DNA from 2 places in the Mesorhizobium sp. URHB0026 genome. Region 2 is predicted to be linked to the other one. Evidence: predicted binding sites of a transcription regulator. Region 2 holds the regulator's gene; the other holds the start of a gene.
What was found. Region 2 encodes LexA, which represses DNA repair genes until DNA is damaged. Its sites were predicted from a motif close to TGTTCNNNNTGTGTTCNG; they were not measured.
Positions count from the first base shown of each region.

Region 1 (7,997 bases), 410 kb from region 2:
GTCGACGGCAGCCAGAGCGCGGTGCACATGGCCGTGGACGTCCAGGATCTCGATTGCGATTTCTTCGTCTTCACCGGCCACAAGGTCTATGGTCCCTCGGGCATCGGTGTGCTCTACGGCAAGAAGGATAGTCTCGCCGGCATGCGGCCCTTCATGGGCGGCGGCGAGATGATCGAGGAGGTGACGGAAGACATCGTCACCTACAACGACCCGCCGCATCGCTTCGAGGCCGGCACGCCGCCGATTGTCCAGGCGATCGGGTTGGGCGCCGCGCTCGACTACATGGACTCTGTCGGTCGTGAGCGCATCGCCGCGCATGAGGAAGACCTCAAGACCTACGCCCACGAACGCCTGCGCGCCATCAACTCGCTGCGCATCTTTGGCGACGCACCCGGCAAGGGCGCCATCATCTCCTTCGAACTAAGGGGTATTCATGCTCATGACGTGTCGATGGTGATAGATAGGCAAGGCGTGGCGGTCCGTGCCGGCACCCATTGCGCCCAGCCGCTGTTGAAACGCTTTGGCGTAACCTCCACATGCAGGGCATCGTTCGGCATGTATAATACCAGGGCCGAAGTCGACGCTTTGGCCGAGGCGCTTGAAAAAGCGCGCAAATTCTTCGGATGACGATTTTTTCGGGTAACGACCATGGATGATGTGAGCACCACCACCGAAGCTACGCCGGAAGCCGCCGGCAACAGCGTCGTTTCCGCCTCGGCCATCCCCGCCGATGAGCTGGCACGGCTGACCGACGACATCGTCTCGGCGCTGAAGACGGTCTACGACCCGGAAATCCCGGCCGATATCTACGAGCTTGGCCTCGTCTACAAGATCGACGTCGACGACGACCGCTCGGTCAAGATCGACATGACGCTGACCGCGCCCGGCTGCCCTGTGGCCGGCGAAATGCCTGGCTGGGTGGAAAATGCCGTCGGCGCCGTCGAGGGCGTCTCCGGCGTCGAGGTCAATATGACCTTCGACCCGCCCTGGACGCCCGACCGCATGTCGGAAGAGGCGCAGGTGGCGGTGGGCTGGTACTAGCGCCGAACCTGGCACACTTGCGCCAGTGGTAAAACTTCACCATTTTAGGTGAGGAATCATTCGGCAGGCCTTGAACCTGCATGGAATGGAGAAGGAAAACATGGGACGCTTTGCCGTCATCACGATGACCGATAAGGCCGCCGACCGGGTGCGCGAGATCGTCGCCACGCGCGAAAACGCGCATGGCATCCGCCTTGGCATCAAGAAGGGCGGCTGCGCCGGCATGGAATATACGGTCGACCTGGTGACCGACCCCAACACCAAGGACGACCATATCGAGCGCGATGGCGCCCATGTCTATGTGGCGCCGGAAGCCGCCCTTTTCCTGTTCGGCACCGAGATGGATTTCGAGCAGACGACGTTGCGCACCGGCTTCACCTTCCACAACCCGAACCAGAGTTCGGCCTGCGGCTGCGGCGAATCCGTCGAACTGAAGCCGGCCGATCTCAAAGCGCTGGCCGAGGCGCGCGCCACGGCCTGAAGCGCGGCCAGCGCACCATTGTATAATTTGCCGGTGTCAGAATTTGATGGCTTTTGAGGCGAATTTCCATGGACAGCCAAATCGTACCACTGGTTTTCGCATCGCTATTAATAATGGCGTTTGCCTATTTCGCATACCACCGTGTTTACCGATACGCTAAGCGTAATCTATTTTTGGACATGAATTTGAGTAACAGAGAGATACGGATGTCTCTTGATTTACATATATTGTGTAAACCTATACCAGTAAATATTATGCTCATGTACGTTGCGTTCGAGTTGTGTATTCCAGCCGTTACCGGTTTGTTTGGAATTTACGCGTTCAAGGCAGATAGAATCGATATGGCTGTACTGCTTGGAATTTCAACCATTTTTGGTTTGATAGCCGCTTTTGGCGGGCTCTACAGGATGATCAAAGCGCTCTAGGAACATGATTCTTCTTGTAGTGGAAATCGCTACTCAACCCACATGCCGGTCCGCTTGTGCCAGTCGGCGATCGATTCCTCGGGATAGACCTCGAACACCTTGTCGCTCGGTCCGACATCAGGCTCGACCCAGTTCGCCTTGTATTTCAGCATCAGATGCACCTTCTCCGGCGGCTTGGGCAGGTCGATGTCGATCGCCGACGCGAAGGGATGCACCAGCTCTGGCCAGGTTGGGTCGTAGAGCCAGAGCGCCGACCCGCATTTGCGGCAAAAATTGCGCTCCACGGTCGAGATCTCGCAGTGGGGATGCTCGTCATCCTCGATCTCGGCGCGATAGACGCCGAGATTGCTCTTGCCTCTGATGTTCAGCGTGTCGTTGACGGCGCCGAGATTGATGGCGAAGCCGCCGCCGCCCTGCTGCTTGCGACAGATCGAGCAGTAGCACAGCATGAATGGCACGGGTGTGTGGCTTTCCACCTCGAAACGCACGGCGCCGCAGCGACAGGACCCCTTGAGCAGCACAGGCATGGCAAAAACTCCGACAGGATAGTCACAACCTGTCAGCATGATTTTGGTTGCGGCGATGACAAGGCCAAATGCCGGTGACATGATCGCGGCATGGACAATGAGCGCATAGCAGAACTGTTCGACGGCCTCGGTCCGGTCAGCATCCGAAAACTATTCGGCGGCAAGGGCATCTATTTCGACGGCGTCATCGTCGCCATCGTGCTGCGCGGCGAATTGCTGCTGAAAGCCGACGAGCAGAGCGCATCGGAGTTCCAAGCCGCGGGCTGCCGGCAATGGACCTACACCGGCTCTCGCCACGGCAAGCTTGTCGCAATGCCCTATTGGAGCATTCCCGACAGCGCTTTCGACGATCCCGACGAAATGACGGTGTGGGCGCGACGCGCCTATGAGGCTGGGCGGCGGGCGGGGAAGTAGGCTCCCGCCAGCGCGAGGCCACCCCCTCATCCGGCCGCTTCGCGGCCACCTTCTCCCCGCCGGGAGAAGAGGTTTGCGTTGAAGCTGCAAGCTCCTCTCCCCTCGGGGAGAGGTCGGATTGCCCCGAATTGCTCCCGGTAATTCGACCTTGGCAAACCGGATGAGGGGGGACTTTCTTGGCAGACCCTACAGCGCCTTGGCGATCTCAGCCGCCAGCCTTGCATTGTTCTCGACCAGCGCGATGTTGGTCTTCAGGCTGCGGCCGCCGGTGAGTTCGAGGATTTTTCCCAGCAGGAACGGCGTCACGGCCTTGCCGGTGACGTTGAGGGCTTCGGCCGCCTTTTGGGCGGCTTCGATGTAGCCCGCCATTTCTTCAGCGGGGATTTCGTGGGATTCCGGCACGGGATTGGCAATCAGCATGCCGCCGCCCGAGCCCAGAGCGAGGCGTGTCCGGTAGAAATGCGCGATATCTTCCGGTCTGTGCAAGGTCAATGGCGCCCGGAACGGTGACTGCCGCGACCAGAAGGCCGGCATCGTCTCGCAGCCATGGCCGACCACGGGCACGCCGCGGGTCTCCAACACTTCCAGCGTCTTTTCGATGTCGAGGATCGCCTTGGCGCCGGCCGAGACGACGATGACCGGTGTACGCGCCAATTCATCGAGGTCGGCCGAGATGTCGAAGCTCTTTTCCGCCCCCTTGTGCACGCCGCCAATGCCGCCGGTGGCGAACACCTTTATCCCGACCATATCAGCCGCGATCATGGTAGCGGCGACGGTGGTGCCACCGGTGCGGCCTTGCGCGACGGCGAAGCCGAGATCGGCGCGCGACAGCTTCATGGCGTCACCGGTCATCGCCAGCGATTCGCGTTCGCCGTCCGAAAGCCCGATCTTGATGCGGCCGTTGACCACCGCGATGGTTGCAGGCACCGCGCCGCCGTCAGCGATGATCTTTTCGACATTGGCCGCCATGGCGCCATTGTCGGGGTAGGGCATGCCATGGGTGATGATGGTACTTTCGAGCGCCACCACCGGGCGCCCGGCGGCCAGGGCCTGCGCCACCGGTACGTGGATATCGATGAAGGGGCGAGCGGTCTCTGGCGTCATTCTCTGATCTCCAATCCGGAGTGCGGCGCATCCATCAGGAAAGCGTGGCTTCGATGCGCGTTATGAATTTGCCGGTCTCATGCCACTTCCCTGGCATCCGGCACAAGGGCCAGCGCTTCCGCGAAGCTCGCCGCGGTGAATTCGGGCACTGCATTGGCGCTTTCGATGGCCAGCGTTGCCGCGGCGACGCCCTCGCGCACGGCCTGGCGCAGTGGCAGGCCGCGCAGCAGTGCTGCGACCGTCGCACCTGCCAGCGCGTCGCCGGCGCCGGTGACATCGGCGACTTTTCTGGGGACGGGCGGCAGGATCGAAAAGGCGCCTGCCTCGTCGAAACCCAGCACAGGGCCGTTACCGGCCGTGACCACGCCGCGGGCAAGGCCGCTGCACCGCAACCCATCGACCATTTCCCGCTCGGCGGCCCCTGCATTGACGCCTGCCAGCACGACGGCCTCTCGCCGGTTCATGAAGAGCTGGGCCAGCCCGCCGAGAACCGGTATCAGCCGCGTTACCTTCGCCGGCGAAATCGCGATGGCGAAAACCGGTTTGCCGGCGGCGAGCGACAGCAGCCGCTCCAGGGCGGCCGACGGCAAATTGGCGTCGCACAGGATGGCATCGGCGGCGGCCACCTCCTGGCGTATCTTGGAACGCCTGATCTGTTTGGGAAAAGCCAGGTCATACAGCGCCATGTCGGCAAAGCCGACGATCAATTCGCCCTCGCGATCGATCAATGCCGTGTAGCTCGGCGTGGTACGGTCGAGGAACACCGCCGAAAGATCAGCGATGCCTGCCTCGGCGATGGCCCGTGAAACCGTATCGGCCGACGCATCGCCGCCCCGCATCGACAACAGGGAGGCCGACACGCCGCGCCGCACCATGCTGCGCAACGCATTGAAGACGCCCCCGCCGACATCCTCGCGCATCGTGCCGGGGTTGGAGGCGGCCGGCACGTAGGGACCGTACACCTGGCCACGCCGGTCGATATGGGCGCCGCCCACGGCTAGTATCTTCGGGGATTTCACCATGGCGGCGATATGACCTTTGTTGTTGCAGCCGCACAAGCGCTAGAGTGCGCGACAGAGCTCCGCATGCGGGTCGGCGATTCGGCCGGGCGATACGATCGAGCCGTCTGGCCCAATGCGCAGCCCGTTCATGCCCGGAATTGCGAGACAAAAAAAGAACAAATCGCAATATCGATTGTTTTTCAGTTGGTTGTCACCCCTTGCCAAATGAGAACAAAAAAGGTACAAAATGGCAGGGATTACGGATTGTCCGGCCTTCATTGACGACCAAGGGGTGATGTATCATGGCTCAGAATTCTTTGCGGCTGGTAGAGGATAAGGCAGTGGACAAATCAAAGGCTCTGGATGCGGCGCTGTCGCAAATCGAGCGGGCTTTCGGCAAGGGCTCGATCATGCGGCTCGGCGCCAACGAGCAGGTCGTCGAGATCGAAACGGTGCCGACCGGCTCGCTCGGTCTCGACATCGCGCTCGGCGTCGGTGGCCTGCCGCGCGGCCGTATCATCGAGATCTATGGGCCGGAAAGCTCGGGTAAGACGACCCTGGCCCTGCACACCGTGGCCGAAGCCCAGAAGAAGGGCGGCATCTGCGCCTTCGTCGATGCCGAACACGCGCTCGATCCGGTCTACGCCCGCAAGCTCGGCGTCGATCTTGAAAACCTGCTGATCTCGCAGCCCGACACCGGCGAGCAGGCGCTGGAGATTTGCGACACGCTGGTGCGTTCCGGCGCCATCGACGTGCTGGTGGTCGATTCGGTGGCGGCGCTGACGCCGCGTGCCGAGATCGAGGGCGAGATGGGCGATTCGCTGCCGGGCCTGCAGGCCCGCCTGATGAGCCAGGCGCTGCGCAAGCTGACCGCCTCGATCTCGCGCTCCAACACCATGGTCATCTTCATCAATCAGATTCGCATGAAGATCGGCGTCATGTTCGGTTCGCCCGAAACCACGACCGGCGGCAACGCACTGAAATTCTACGCTTCGGTTCGCCTCGACATCCGCCGTATCGGCTCGGTCAAGGATCGCGACGAGGTCGTCGGCAACCAGACCCGCGTCAAGGTGGTCAAGAACAAACTGGCGCCGCCCTTCAAGGTGGTCGAGTTCGACATCATGTATGGCGAGGGCGTCTCCAAGACCGGCGAACTGGTCGATCTTGGCGTCAAGGCCGGCGTGGTCGAGAAATCGGGCGCCTGGTTCTCCTACAATTCGCAACGTCTCGGCCAGGGCCGCGAGAATGCGAAACTGTTCCTGCGCGACAATCCCGACACCGCGCGCGAGATCGAGCTGGCGCTCAGGCAGAATGCCGGATTGATCGCCGAAAAATTCCTCGAAAATGGTGGCTCCGAGGGCAATGGCGACGACGGTTTTGAGGACGAAGCCGGCGCGATGTAGGCAACGGCCGGAGTTTGGCCATAAATCCAGCCTATTACCCGATGCTTAAGTAACAGAGTTCTGTAGTACCGCGTTCCAAACCGCCGGCCATCGCGCTGGCGGTTTTCGTTTGGGCGGCCCCGCAAGTGCCGGTGCAAAGCGCGAATTGGCTTAATTCCGTGTTTCTGGACAGGGTCAAGAGCTACGGCTAAAAGGCCAACTGCATCTTCTAGAAAATACAGAGCCATCTCCCGCCGGTCCGGCCGGCGGCTCTCTTGAAAAGGCAGTATCCATGAGTGGCGTCAACGAGATCCGGTCGACCTTTCTCGACTATTTCCGCAAGGAGGGCCACGAGGTCGTGGCCTCGAGCCCGCTCGTGCCGCGCAACGATCCGACATTGATGTTCACCAATGCCGGCATGGTGCAGTTCAAGAACGTCTTCACCGGTTTGGAGAAGCGACCCTATTCGCGTGCCACCACAGCTCAGAAAAGCGTTCGCGCCGGCGGCAAGCACAACGATCTCGACAATGTCGGCTATACCGCGCGCCACCTGACCTTCTTCGAGATGCTGGGCAATTTCTCTTTCGGCGATTACTTCAAGGAGCGTGCCATCGAGCTTGCCTGGAACCTCATCACCAGGGAGTTCGGGCTGAAGAAGGACAAGCTGCTGGTCACCGTCTATCACACGGACGACGAGGCAGCCGGCTTCTGGAAGAAGATCGCTGGTTTCTCCGACGATCGCATCATCCGCATCCCGACCTCCGACAATTTCTGGGCGATGGGCGACACCGGTCCTTGCGGACCATGCTCGGAAATCTTCATCGATCGTGGCGAGCACATCTGGGGTGGGCCTCCCGGCAGTCCCGAGGAAGACGGCGATCGCTTCCTTGAATTCTGGAACCTGGTGTTCATGCAGTACGAGCAGGTGACGAAAGAGGAGCGGGTCGACCTGCCGCGCCCGTCGATCGACACAGGGATGGGCCTGGAGCGCATGGCATCCATCCTGCAAGGGGTGGAGAGCGTCTTCGAGACCGACCTGTTTCGTCATTTGATCGATGCGGCGTCCTCGGCACTTGGGCGCGCGCCCGACGCCGAAACGGTCGCGTCCTACCGCGTCATTGCCGACCATCTGCGCTCGTCCTCCTTCCTGGTCGCCGACGGCGTGCTGCCGTCGAACGAAGGCCGCGGCTATGTGCTGCGCCGCATCATGCGCCGCGCCATGCGCCATGCGCAGTTGCTGGGGGCGAACGAGCCGCTGATGTGGAAGCTGGTGCCGGCGCTGGTGCGCGAGATGGGCCAGGCCTATCCCGAACTGGCACGCGGCGAAACGATGATTGCCGAGACCCTGAAACTCGAGGAGACCCGCTTCCGCAAGACGCTGGTGCGTGGCCTCGGGCTGCTCTCCGAGGCGACGGAGAAGCTCGGCGCCGGCGACATGCTCGATGGCGAAACGGCGTTCAAGCTCTACGACACCTATGGTTTCCCGCTCGACCTGACGCAGGATGCGCTGCGGCAGCGCGGCATCTCGGTCGACCTTGCCGGTTTCACCAATGCGATGGAGCAGCAGAAGGCGGAGGCGCGCAAGCACTGGGCCGGGTCCGGCGAGGCCGCCACCGAGACGG
Region 1 is NZ_JBSSCN010000001.1:3,994,908-4,002,904, forward strand. Features, by position in the region: gene ACVWWD_RS19370 (cysteine desulfurase) at 1-627, shown strand, start outside; gene ACVWWD_RS19375 (SUF system Fe-S cluster assembly protein) at 649-1,041, shown strand; gene sufA (Fe-S cluster assembly scaffold SufA) at 1,142-1,522, shown strand; gene ACVWWD_RS19385 (hypothetical protein) at 1,591-1,947, shown strand; gene ACVWWD_RS19390 (GFA family protein) at 1,977-2,474, opposite strand; gene ACVWWD_RS19395 (TfoX/Sxy family protein) at 2,565-2,888, shown strand; gene ACVWWD_RS19400 (pseudouridine-5'-phosphate glycosidase) at 3,075-3,992, opposite strand; gene ACVWWD_RS19405 (carbohydrate kinase family protein) at 4,070-5,014, opposite strand; gene recA (recombinase RecA) at 5,296-6,396, shown strand; gene alaS (alanine--tRNA ligase) at 6,668-7,997, shown strand, end outside.
Region 1: the regulator LexA is predicted to act here: its motif matches at 5,221-5,238, upstream of recA (recombinase RecA).

Region 2 (7,997 bases):
ATCCTTGCCCTTGAGGATCTCGGCGGCGATGTTGCCGGCGTTGATGCCGACCTGGGTGTAATTGACCGCGAAGCTCGCCGGCACGGTGCCGTTGCGGACCGCGCTGTCATCGGAGTTGACGACCGGGATACCGGCCTGGCGGGCGGCCGCTGAGACAGCGGCGATCGCCGGCTGAATCAGGTTCGAGGCCGGGCCGTAGATCACGTCGGCCTTGCCGGCGAACGAAGCGATACGCTGCTGGATGTCATTTACGTTGTCGATGCCGAGCTCGACCACCTCGAAACCGGCGGCCGGTGCCGCCGCCTTGATCTTTTCGACCAAGGCAACGTCATTGGCCTCACCGGGATTATAAGGCACGCCGAAGCGCTTGGCGTTCGGCAGCAGCTTCTTGGTGAAGGCCATCACCGCGGCGACGTCCTGCAGATCGCTGGCGCCGGTCATGCCTTCGTCTCCGGCGTCCCATGATGGCACCAGCTTGGCCGCCACCGGATCGGTGACCGCGGCAAAAACGATCGGAATGCCGGAACCCGCGAGCGCTTTCTTGGCGATCTGCGAGACCGGCGTGGTGATGGTGTAGATCAGCTTGGGCTGCTCGGCCTGCAGCTTGGCGATCATCTGCGGCACCAGCGACGCATCGAAATTGGTGTGGCTCTCCGTGTAGACGACGTCCTTGCCCTCGACGAAGCCGTTATCCGTCAGCGCCTTCTTGAAGCCGGCTATGGCGGCGTTCAATTGCGGGTGCTCGCCGAAATTGGCAATGCCGATACGGATCTGATCGGCCGCGGCACTGCCGGCGCTGACCATCAATGCGCCTGCCAGGGCCAAACCCGACAACCAAGCGGATTTCGACTTCAACATCATTTCCTCCCAGATTTGATCAGGGCCGCTTGGAAACGCGGCTGCTCCGCGATCATGGTCAGTCCGCCGGTCTGTGTCAAACATTATATATAATTGTTGTAGTGACCCAGTATCATATATACTTTTAGCCAGACGACGGATTGATCACGATGCGGGATGAGACGAGTTCCACAAAAACGGAAGCCGCCTATCAGCTGTTGCGGCGCGACATCCTGACCACGCGCCTCATGCCCGGCGCCCCGCTCAAACTGAGTGCGCTGCGCGGCACATATGGCGTCGGTTGGACACCGTTGCGCGAAGCCCTGTCGCGGCTCGAGGCCGAACGCTTGGTCACCGCCATCAGCAATCGTGGTTTTGCCGTGGCTCCGGTGTCGCGGGCCGAGCTGGAGGATCTGGCACGCGCCAGAATGGTGGTCGAGATACCCCTGTTCCTCGAATCGATGGAAAAAGGCGGCAGGGAGTGGGAGGATGCCGTAGTCACTGCCCACTACCGGCTCTCGCGTTGCAAGACGGCGGTCGACGATCCCTCCGACACGGCCGTCGACAGATGGGATGAGAACCACGAGGCTTTCCATGCGGCGCTGCTGAGCGCCGCCACATGCGACTGGCTGTTGCGGTTCCGCTCGACAATCTCGGATCAGTTGCGCCGGCATCATCGCTTTCTTGGTCTGGCGCCGACATTGCGGGCCGCGGCCGGCCTCAAGGACGGCTATGAACAGGCAATGGAGGCGTTGCGCGAAGCGATCGCGATCGAACACCATACCGCGATCATGGAAGCGGCACTCGATCGTGACGTCGAACGGGCCAAGGCGCTGATGACGGCGCATATCGGCTACACACTGCACGTCTATGTTCATAGCGAAGACAGCGGCGCGACCAGATACGCCGCCCGCGCCGGCAGCTTGAAGGGGTCGGGATAACTTCAGCGCTTCCGCGACGTCTATTCGCACGCGCTGGCCGGAGTGCGCCGAACGCCCGGGTCCATGGCCGCCCGGAGCTACCAATGGTTGGCATTTTGGTTTCGTTTCGTTCCGCGACTCCCTGAAATATACGGTACCCCTGGAAGAAGCCTTCCAGATGGCTGATGCCAGCTCCATCGGCGGATAGGCCACAGGCCATTAACCAAACGATTTCAATGTGCCTGCCGATCGCGGAAAGGACCGGTTGCTGACGCCGTCGGGGGCAAAAAACTTCAGACCCCCTTAACAAATTCATTAAACTTTAAACGGTTGCAGAACACAACTGGAACAGATAGTGTTTGTTCTGGGTTTGTTTTTTCGATTCTGGTTCAACCTTTCGTTCAATGTCTTGGGGGCCGCCATGCTGACGCGCAAGCAACATGAACTGTTGATGTTCATCCACGAACGGCTCAAGGAAAGCGGGATACCGCCTTCCTTCGACGAGATGAAGGAAGCACTCGATCTTGCCTCCAAGTCGGGGATCCATCGCCTGATCACGGCGCTGGAGGAGCGCGGCTTCATTCGCCGGCTACCCAATCGGGCGCGCGCGCTGGAAGTGCTGCGGCTGCCGGACTCGATCGCGCCGGGCCTCAATGCGGCAAAGAAGTTCTCGCCAAGTGTCATCCAAGGCAGCCTTGGCCAAGGCAGTCTCGGACGCCAGATCAGGCCGGCCGCTGCGCCTTCGCGCCTGCCCGCGGCCGGCAACGACGACGATGCGGTTTCAGCCGTATCCATCCCGGTCATGGGCCGTATCGCCGCCGGTGTGCCGATCGATGCAATCCAGCATCAGACGCATTCGATCTCGGTGCCGCCGGACATGATCATGGGCGGCGAGCACTATGCGCTGGAGGTCAAGGGCGACTCGATGATCGAGGCTGGTATCTTCGATGGGGACACGGTCATTATCCGCAATGCCGACACGGCAAGCCCGGGCGAAATTATCGTGGCACTGGTCGACGAGGAGGAAGCGACGCTGAAGCGGTTCCGCCGCAAAGGCGCTTCGATCGCGCTCGAGGCCGCCAATCCAGCCTACGAAACACGCATTTTCGGGCCGGACAGGGTCAAGGTACAAGGCAAGCTGGTCGGGTTGATCAGGCGCTACTGAGCCGGCTTTCCATCGGGCTTGTCGGGTTTTTTGTACGGCGGCAGCCCCCTCGCCTCGCGTGAGAATTTTCGCTGTTCGTGCCAGGGTCGGTATGGTCCGTCGACGGCGAATTCGATCCCGGCCCGGGTCGTGGCCGACTGGGGATTGAAGAAGACGGCAGCGCTTCCCTTGCGGGCGAGCTGCCGTTTGGTGACGACGAGAACCAGTGGATTTTGGCAGGCGTCATAGGCGGTCGCGTCGTTCACGATGATCAGGTCAGCGAAAGCACAGGCTTTCCAGGTGGTCTTGCGGTCCTCGACATAAGCAATGATCGCGCCGGAAGGGTGCCTACAAGGCACAGGCCTTCGCGGCAGTAGAAGGGCGATCCCGGCGGCAGGTCGGCGGGACTGGCAACGTCGAATTGCCCGTCTGTCTTGTCGAACATTTCCGGTTTGACGATTGTTTCGGAGATCAGAGCGCGCTTCCAGTTGTCGGTTGCGAATTCGTTCGGACGTTCCCGGTTGACGGCCAGTTCGCCATTGCCGATCGGCAGCGCGACCAGCCGCGCATCTTCCGAGATCAGCACATCGGGCGCGCGCGTGTGCGACACAGTCAACAGGCCGGCGAGCGCGAATGGCAGCGCCGCGAGCCGCAGCCAGGTCGTCGCCATCGTCGCGATAACCAGCGCGACGGTGACCAGCAGCACGGATTGCTGCGAAATCAGCCCGACTCCGTCGACCGGAGAGCGCTCCGATATCCACGCCGACACGGCGATCATCGCCGTCAGGCCCTTGCCCATGAGGTAGAGAGCCGGCCAATCCAGTCCGAATGGCATCAGCAGCGCGCTAGCGACGGCCAGGAACATCACGACCGACACGATCGGCATCACGGCCAGATTGGCGAACAGGCTGAGGGGCGATACCCGCTGGAAATGCCAGATGGCAAACAGTGCCGTGGCGCTGCCGGCGACAATGGACGTCATGGCCAATCCACCTGTCGCCAGCAGGAATTTTCGCGTCAGGAGCCCGGGCAGGGATCGCTTTGGCGGCGGTGGCCTGGTCTTTCCCGCACGGTGATCGGCCCAGCCGGCATAAGCGCCAACCAGGGCCGCGGTCGCGGCGAACGACATCTGAAAGCTTGGGCCGACGACCTCGTGCGGCGAGACCAGGATGACGGCGATCGCCGAGATCGCCAGATTGCGCATGGTCAGCGCAGCGCGATCGAAGAAGACGGCAATCAGCATCACCGCCAACATGATGAAGCTGCGTTCGGCCGCAACGACGACACCGGAAATCATGAGATAGGCGGCGATCGAGAACAGTGCGGCGGCGGCGGCGTATTTCTTCACCGGCCGGCGCGCGGAAAAGTCTGGTAACAGTGCGAAGGCACCACGCAGCAGACCCATGATGGTGCCGGCCACAAGCGCCATATGCAGTCCCGAAATAGAGATGATGTGATAGATGCCGGTACGCCGCATCGCTTCATTGATTTCATCGGGTATGCCGGCGCGCACGCCGACGATCAGCGCCGCCGCGATCTCGCCTTCAGCGCCGCCGACGCTGCCCCTGATGTGGTCGGCGATGGCTTCGCGGGCATTTTCAATGCCTGAGAAAAGGCGAGCCGATAGCGGCATCTCACCGTCAGCGGCGGAAACAACCGTCGGATTGCCGAGAAAGAAGCCGCTGCCGCCGATGCCGGCGAAATAACTGTCGAAAGAGAAGTCGTAGCTGTCCGGCCGGACCGGGCCGGTCGGCGGCAACAGTTTGGCGTAGCCTGTGATGAGCGAGCCGGCGGTCATTCCCGGCGGTATCTTGCGTGCGGAAAGCCGGACCCTTTCCGGCGCATAGCGCAGTTTCGGCCGGGCGGTCGAAATCACGTCCATGGTCAGCCGGATGCGGCCGCTCTCCATCTCTTCGAGCGAGACCACGCGGCCGGTCAATTGCGTGGAGATTTCCGAACCCAGCATACGGGTTCCGGCTCGCCATGTTTCGACCTTCGCCGCGAGTAAGCCCAGCGCGCACAACAGCACTGCCATGAAACACAGATGGGTTTTCGACCACGAACGCGAGACGAAGGCACAGACCGCCATCAGCACCACGACCGCGACGGGCTTTGCAAAGTCGGGCTCGGACGCCAGCGAGAAATAGGCGATCGCCCCAACGGTCAGACAGACCGGCACCAGCAGAAACGCGATGCCCCGGTCGAGTTCGAGCTCCGCCGCCTTGGCCACGCCATGGCGCAGGCGAGGCAAGGATATCGGGCCGATTTGCCGGCGCACGCGCACGATCCTGCCCCCGGCAGGAGACGGCGCCGGCGCCGGCCCACCCGCCCGCAGCGGCCCGGTTTCGGGCGCAGCCACGAGCGGCGATGGCAGTGGGATCGTCGGAGGCGCCGCAAAAAGGGATCGCTCGCTGACGCCGACAGCGGCATCCTCGCTTCGATCCGAGCTCCGGCCTCTTCCAGTCATCGGGTCTGCCCCTTGCACCCTCGACGCCCTATGCTACATGAACGCGCAACGCGCGAAAGTCCGCACGTTCCGCACCCAGCTTCAGACGTTTTCCGAGAGTTCCATGCCCGACAAGGTCATCACCCGTTTTGCCCCCTCGCCGACCGGCTATCTGCACATCGGCGGCGCGCGCACGGCGCTCTTCAACTGGCTCTATGCAAAGCATACCGGCGGCACGATGCTGCTGCGCATCGAGGACACCGATCGCGAGCGTTCGACCGATGCGGCCACATTGGCCATTCTCGATGGCCTGACCTGGCTCGGCCTTTCGTGGGACGGTGACGCGGTCTCTCAATTCGAGCGTGCGCCGCGCCATCGCGAGGTAGCCGAGGAACTGGTGCGCCTGGGCAAGGCCTATTACAGCTACGAGACTTCAGCCGAGCTCGAGGCAATGCGCGAGGCTGCACGCGCCAAGGGCCTGCCGCCACGGTATAACGGCCATTGGCGTGACCGCGACCCGTCGGAGGCGCCGTCCGGCGTCAAGGGCGCCATCCGCATCAAGGCACCGACCGAGGGCGAGACGGTGGTGAAGGACCGGGTCCAGGGAGACGTGCGCTTCCCCAACAAGGATCTCGACGACTTCATCATCCTGCGTTCGGACGGCAACCCGACCTACATGCATGCCGTCGTCGTCGACGATCACGACATGGGCGTCACTCACATCATCCGTGGCGACGATCACCTGACCAACGCCGCCCGCCAGACCGTGATCTACAACGCCATGGGCTGGGACGTGCCGTCGATGTCACATATCCCGCTGATCCATGGCGCCGACGGCGCCAAGCTGTCGAAGCGCCACGGCGCGCTCGGCGTCGAAGCCTATCGCGCCATGGGCTATCTGCCGGAGGCGCTGCTCAATTACCTTGCGCGGCTCGGCTGGAGCCATGGCGACGACGAGATCATGTCGATCGAGGACATGGTCTCGTGGTTCGACATTGGCGACGTCAACAAGGGCGCGGCGCGCTTCGATTTCGCCAAGCTGGAAGCGATCAACGGGGCGCATATGCGCCGTATGGCCGACACCGAGCTGCTCGATATCTTCATCGCCACCTTGCCCTATTTGGAGGGAGGCCCGGCGATGGCGGCGCGCCTCGACGAGAAGAACAAGGCGCAGCTGCTGGCAGCACTTCCGGGCCTGAAGGAGCGCGCCAAGACGCTGGTCGAGCTTGTCGACGGCGCGGGCTTCCTGTTTGCCGCTCGGCCGCTGCCGATCGACGACAAGGCGGCACTCCTGCTCAATGACGATGCGCGCAAGATGCTGCGTGGCGCTCACGAAGCTTTGAAGTCGCTGTCACACGACTGGACGGCGGCCACGGCCGAGGCCGTGATCCGCGACTTTGCGTCGGCTGGCGGCCACAAGCTTGGCGCCGTGGCCCAGCCGTTGCGGGCTGCCTTGACCGGCAAGAGCACGTCACCGGGCGTATTCGACGTGCTTGCCGTTCTGGGGCGTGAGGAAAGCCTGGCGCGCATAGCGGATCAAATCGATTAGGAGCAAACTGGCCCAAGAAGATTGGCATTGAAAGGCGGGTTTCGCAGTGCAACATTAGGCCTTGGCCCAATCTGGCACGCACCTCCTAGAATGCGGTGGCGAATACGCGCATTGCGGTGATTTCAACGTGTCGCTCCGCGGAATTTGCCTTTGCCGGCATGAGGAAACAAGAAGGAGTTTGCAATGACCGAAGCTGCGAAAAAACTGGATGTGGGCGGCCAAGAGGAGGCCACGGCAACGCTGGAATTCGCCGGCAAGACTCACGAATTCAAGGTGCGAAGCGGCTCGGTCGGGCCTGACGTCATCGACATCGCCTCGCTCTACAGCACCACTGGCGCCTTTACCTATGACCCCGGCTTCACCTCGACGGCAAGCTGCGAGTCGGAGATCACCTTCATCGATGGCGACGCCGGCATCCTGCTGCATCGGGGCTATCCGATCGACCAGTTGGCCGAACATGGCGACTTCCTCGAAGTCTGCTACCTCCTGCTCTACGGCGAATTGCCGACCAAGGCGCAGAAGGACGATTTCGACTACCGCGTGACGCGCCACACGATGGTGCACGAGCAGATGTCGCGCTTTTTCACCGGCTTCCGCCGCGACGCGCACCCGATGGCGGTGATGTGCGGCGTGGTCGGCGCGCTGTCGGCCTTCTATCACGACTCGACCGACATCTCCGACCCGTACCAGCGCATGGTTGCCTCCATGCGCCTGATCGCCAAAATGCCGACGATCGCGGCCATGGCCTACAAATACCACATCGGCCAGCCCTTTATTTACCCGAAGAACGATCTCGGTTTCGCGGCAAACTTCCTGCATATGTGCTTTGCCGTGCCGTGCGAGGAGTACAAGATCAACCCGGTGCTGGCGCGCGCCATGGAGCGCATCTTCATCCTGCATGCCGATCATGAGCAGAACGCTTCGACCTCGACCGTTCGCCTCGCCGGCTCCTCGGGCGCCAACCCGTTCGCCTGCATCGCCGCCGGCATTGCTTGCCTGTGGGGGCCGGCCCATGGCGGCGCCAACGAAGCGGCGCTCAACATGCTGGGCGAGATCGGCCATGTCGATCACATCCCGGAATTCATCGCCCGCGCCAAGGAC
Region 2 is NZ_JBSSCN010000001.1:4,405,353-4,413,349, forward strand. Features, by position in the region: gene ACVWWD_RS21705 (ABC transporter substrate-binding protein) at 1-858, opposite strand, end outside; gene ACVWWD_RS21710 (GntR family transcriptional regulator) at 1,008-1,778, shown strand; gene lexA (transcriptional repressor LexA) at 2,179-2,922, shown strand; partial or broken gene ACVWWD_RS21720 (ComEC/Rec2 family competence protein) at 2,916-5,368, opposite strand; gene gltX (glutamate--tRNA ligase) at 5,472-6,896, shown strand; gene gltA (citrate synthase) at 7,080-7,997, shown strand, end outside.